One region of the Micromonospora sp. WMMC273 genome, then DNA from elsewhere that is predicted to be linked to it. Evidence: riboswitches for the same ligand, from Rfam matches in the RefSeq annotation. Region 1 holds a riboswitch; the other holds the start of a gene.

Region 1 (2,381 bases):
GGTCGAAGAACTCGGTGTCGGTCGGGCCCGGCATCAGCGAGGTGACCGTGACGCCGGTGTCCTTCAGCTCGTTGCGCACCCCCTCGGCGAAGGACTGCACGAACGACTTCGAGGCGTTGTAGACCGCCTGGTACGCCCCGGGCATGGTGGCGGCGATGGACGAGGTGAACAGCACCCGCCCGGCGCCCCGGCGGACCATGTCCGGCAGCAGCAGCTTCGCCAGGTGCACGGTCGATCGGACGTTCAGGTCGATCACGGTGAGCTCGTCGGCCAGGTCGGTGCCGCCGACGAAGTCGCCGCCCTCGCCGCGCCCGGCGTTGAGCGCCAGCGCGTCGACCGGCCGGCCCAGGCCGGTCACCTCGCCGGCCAGCCGGGTGACGCCCTCGGGCGTAGCCAGGTCCACCCGGACCGGGTACACCTCCGGGCCGCCGTCGCGCCGCAGGTCACCGGCCGCGCGCTCGATCGCCGCGTCCTCGGCGGCGACCACCACGTCGTAGCCGTGCTCGACGAACTGGACCGCAAGCTCGTACCCGATGCCGCTGGACGCGCCGGTCACCACGGCGAGCGGCCGTCCGGTGCTCGGTGTGGTCATGGTCGTGCCTCCTCTCCCCCCGGGCCGGGTCGGGGCCGGCCCTCCCCCACGGTGTGCCCCGGGACGGGCGGCCCAACCCCGCAGGTCCCGGCCGGGCCGGTAGGATCGGCACGGGCCGTGACTGGCGCGTGGAGATGGAGCACCATCGGGGAGCGGCCTCGTCATGAGGACGCATGCCGAGCGCCTGGGCCTTCCGCACGTCACCTGGAGGTCGCATGTCGCGCAACGCCGAGTCCACCGCCTTCCGCAGCGCGCTGGAGGTCGTCCGCGGCGTCGAGCCGCGCGTGGCCGACGCCATCGCCGCGGAACTGGCCGACCAGCGCGAGTCGCTCAAGCTCATCGCCAGCGAGAACTACGCGTCGCCGGCGACGCTGCTGGCGATGGGCAACTGGTTCAGCGACAAGTACGCCGAGGGCACGGTCGGGCGCCGGTTCTACGCCGGCTGCCAGAACGTCGACACCGTCGAGGCGCTCGCCGCCGAGCACGCCCGGGAGCTGTTCGGCGCGTCGCACGCGTACGTGCAGCCGCACTCGGGCATCGACGCCAACCTGGTCGCGTTCTGGGCGATCCTGGCCGACCGGGTCGAGTCCCCCGCGCTCCGCAAGGCGCAGGCGCGGCAGGTCAACGACCTGACCGAGGCGGACTGGTTCGCGCTGCGCCGTGAGCTGGGCAACCAGCGGATGCTCGGCATGTCGCTCGACGCCGGCGGGCACCTCACCCACGGTTTCCGGCCGAACATCTCCGGCAAGATGTTCGACCAGCGCAGCTACGGCACCGACCCGGCCACCGGCCTGATCGACTACGACCGGGTGGCCGAGGCGGCCCGCGAGTTCAAGCCGCTGATCCTGGTCGCCGGTTACTCCGCGTACCCGCGGAAGGTCAACTTCCGGATCATGCGGGAGATCGCCGACTCGGTCGGCGCCACCTTCATGGTCGACATGGCCCACTTCGCCGGGCTGGTCGCCGGCAAGGTCTTCACCGGCGACTTCGACCCGGTGCCGCACGCCCACATCGTCACCACCACCACGCACAAGTCGCTGCGCGGCCCGCGCGGCGGCATGGTCCTCTGCGGGCCGGAGCTGGCCGACCAGGTCGACCGGGGCTGCCCGATGGTGCTCGGCGGGCCGCTGCCGCACGTGATGGCCGCCAAGGCGGTCGCGCTGGCCGAGGCGCGCCGCCCCGACTTCGCCGACTACGCCCAGCGGATCGTGGACAACGCGCAGGCGCTCGCCGACGGGTTGCTGCGCCGGGGCGCGACGCTTGTCACCGGCGGCACCGACAACCACCTGGTGCTCATCGACGTGTCCGGGTACGGCCTGACCGGCCGGCAGGCCGAGCAGGCGCTGCTGGACTCGGGCATCGTCACCAACCGCAACTCGGTGCCGCAGGACCCGAACGGCGCGTGGTACACCTCCGGCATCCGCATCGGCACCCCGGCGCTCACCACCCGGGGCCTCGGCGCCACGGAGATGGACGCCACCGCCGAGCTGATCCACACCGTGCTCAGCCAGACCACGCCCGGCACCGGCCCGGACGGCGCACCGTCGAAGGCGAAGTACGTGCTGGACCCGGCCGTCGCCGAGTCCGTCGGCAAGCAGGCCGCCGACCTGCTCACGCCGTTCCCGCTCTACCCCGCCGTGGACCTGGGCTGAGCCCGGCCGACACGACGGCGGCGCCCCGGGAGAACGAGTCTCCCGGGGCGCCGGTGTGAACGGGGTCAGCGCAGCGGGCGCTTCAGGTGGTAGCGGTGGACCTCGGTGCTGCCCTGCACGTTGTTCACGTCCTCGGC
Region 2 (2,381 bases), 270 kb from region 1:
GAGGATCGGGTGGTAGCCCGTCATTCGCATCGCCCCACACGATTTCGACGACAGTCACTTACGTCGATATTCCACGTTCTGTGCCCGATCGACAACCGTACGTATCCAGAATGGGGTCTGTCGGTGCGCTGCCGGGCTGGCAGGATCGGGCGGATGCGGGTGGATGCGGCGCGTGCGGTGGCGGTCGAGTGGGTGCGGGAGCGGATGCGGGCGGATCCGTCGATCGAGGGGGCGTTGTTCAGCGGGTCGACTGTGGGGTTGCCGGACGACGCGGTGCTGCCTGTGTGGTCGGACGTGGACGTGTTGCTGGTGCGCCGGGAGCCCGGTGTGAAGGTGGGCAAGTTCGTGCACCGGGGGGTGTTGCTGGAGGTCAGCACTGTCACGTGGGCGGAGTTGGGTGGCCCGGAGGATGTGCTGGGGTCGTGGGTGTTCGCGCCGATGTTCCGTACCGATGGGGTGATCGCGGATCCGTCGGGGCGGCTGGCGGCGGTGCGGGAGCGGGTGGCGGCCGGGTTCGCGGATCCGGTGTGGGTGCGGGCGCGGTGCGCCGGGGTGCGGCGGCGGATCGAGGGCGGGCTGCGGGCGGTGGGCGGTTCGGCGCCGGCGCCGGTGGCGGAGCAGGTGCTGGCGTGGGTGTTTCCGACGTCGTTGCTGGCGGTGTGGCCGGCGGTGGCGGGGCTGGCGGATCCGACGGTGCGGCGGCGGTATGTGCGGGCGGAGCGGGTGTTGTCGCGGTTCGGGTTCGCGGATCGGTACGCGGGCCTGCTGGACACGCTCGACGGCGGCGGTGTGGACGCGTCGCGGGTGCGGGAGCATCTGGCCGGGTTGGCGGTGGTGTTCGACGAGGCGTCGCGGCTGCCGCGGGACGGGTTCGCGTTCGGGGCGGATCTGGGTCCGGCGGGTCGGCCGGTGGTGTTCGACGGTGCGGCTGAGCTGATCGAGGCGGGGCGGCATCGGGAGGCGATGTTCTGGGTGCTGGTGACGTACGCGCGGTGTCATGTGGTGTTGGGTGCGGTGGCGCCGGAGCGGGAGCGGGCGTTCGGGGCGGCGCTGGCGGATCTGGGGGTGGCGTCGGCGGCGGATCGGCGGCGGCGGGCGGACGGTCTGCTGGCGGCGTTGCCGGGGTGGCAGGCGGTGGTGGATGCGGTGGCGGCGGAGGCTGTGGCAGGCTGAGGGGAACGCGACTGGCGGCACGGGGATGGGTGAACCATCGGGGAGCTCGTCGCGGGGGTCGACCGCCTGGGCCTCCGCGGGCGAGGTGTCGTATGTCTTCTGCGCGGTTGCTGCCGGGTGCTCCGGTGGCGGAGCGGGTGTTGTCGGAGGTCGCCGCGTCGGTGGCGGAGCTGCGTGCGGCGGGGGTGACGCCGGCGCTGGCGACGGTGCTGGTGGGTGACGACGACGCGAGCGCGGGTTATATCCGGATCAAGCAACGTCAGGCGGCCGACCTGGGTTTCGTGTCGCCGCACGTGCATCTGCCGGCGTCGGCGTCGCAGGTGGATCTGCACGCGGTGCTGGCGGATTTCAACGCGGACAAGACGGTGCACGGGGTGCTGGTGCAGTATCCGATTCCGGGTCATCTGGACTACGACCGGGCGTTGGCGGAGCTGGATCCGGACAAGGACGTGGACGGGATGCATCCGGTGAACATGGGCCGGCTGGCGTTGGGGTTGCCGGGTCCGTTGCCGTGTACGCCGGCGGGGATCGAGGCGTTGCTGGCGTTCCACGGTGTGCCGGTGGCGGGCCGGGAGGTGGTGGTCCTGGGCCGGGGTGCGACGTTGGGGCGGCCGCTTGCGATGTTGCTGGCGCAGAAGCGGCCGACGGCGAACGCGGCGGTGACCGTGGTGCACACGGGTGTGGCGGACTGGCCGCGGTACGCGCGGCGGGCGGAGATCCTGATCGCGGCGGCGGGGGTGCCGGGGATCGTGCAGCCGGAGCATGTGCGGCCGGGCGCGGTGGTGGTCGGTGGTGGGGTGCGGTACGAGGGACGGCGGTTGCTGCCGGACGTGGACGAGTCGTGTGCCGCGGTGGCGGGTGCGATCACGCCGCGTGTGGGCGGGGTGGGTCCGACGACTGTGGCGATGTTGTTCCGTAACGCGGTGGACGCGGCGCGGCGGCAGAGTGGGCTGGGCTGAGCGTCAGCCGAGGTCGACGACGAGGGGCCGGTGGTCGGAGATGGTGGCCAGCGGTGTGTGGACGGCGGTGACGGGCGGGAGCCGGTCGAGGCCGTGGCGGTCGGCGAGGATGTGGTCGAGTTGGACGCGGGGTTGCCCGGCCGGGTAGGTGGGGCGCCTCGCGAGGGGCCGCCAGCGGGTGAGTGCGGCGGCGGGTCCGGCGGGCAGGTTGAGGTCGCCGAGCAGGACCCGGGGCGCGGGCAGGGTGCG

The links. A riboswitch is a leader RNA that binds a small molecule or an ion and turns the genes downstream of it on or off. The one in region 1 is predicted to bind ZMP and ZTP.
Region 2: it holds a riboswitch for ZMP and ZTP, as region 1 does, so the genes downstream of both, O7611_RS14060 (bifunctional 5,10-methylenetetrahydrofolate dehydrogenase/5,10-methenyltetrahydrofolate cyclohydrolase) here and O7611_RS15435 (glycine hydroxymethyltransferase) in region 1, are expected to answer to the same signal.

The regions. Positions count from the first base shown of each region.
Region 1 covers NZ_JAPZBE010000001.1:3,288,434-3,290,814, forward strand. Annotated here, with positions in the region: gene O7611_RS15430 (SDR family NAD(P)-dependent oxidoreductase) at 1-592, opposite strand, end outside; ZMP/ZTP riboswitch at 700-789, shown strand; gene O7611_RS15435 (glycine hydroxymethyltransferase) at 808-2,244, shown strand; gene O7611_RS15440 (hypothetical protein) at 2,310-2,381, opposite strand, start outside.
Region 2 covers NZ_JAPZBE010000001.1:3,014,006-3,016,386, forward strand. Annotated here, with positions in the region: gene O7611_RS14050 (beta family protein) at 1-30, opposite strand, end outside; gene O7611_RS14055 (hypothetical protein) at 154-1,173, shown strand; ZMP/ZTP riboswitch at 1,171-1,252, shown strand; gene O7611_RS14060 (bifunctional 5,10-methylenetetrahydrofolate dehydrogenase/5,10-methenyltetrahydrofolate cyclohydrolase) at 1,266-2,132, shown strand; gene O7611_RS14065 (endonuclease/exonuclease/phosphatase family protein) at 2,136-2,381, opposite strand, start outside.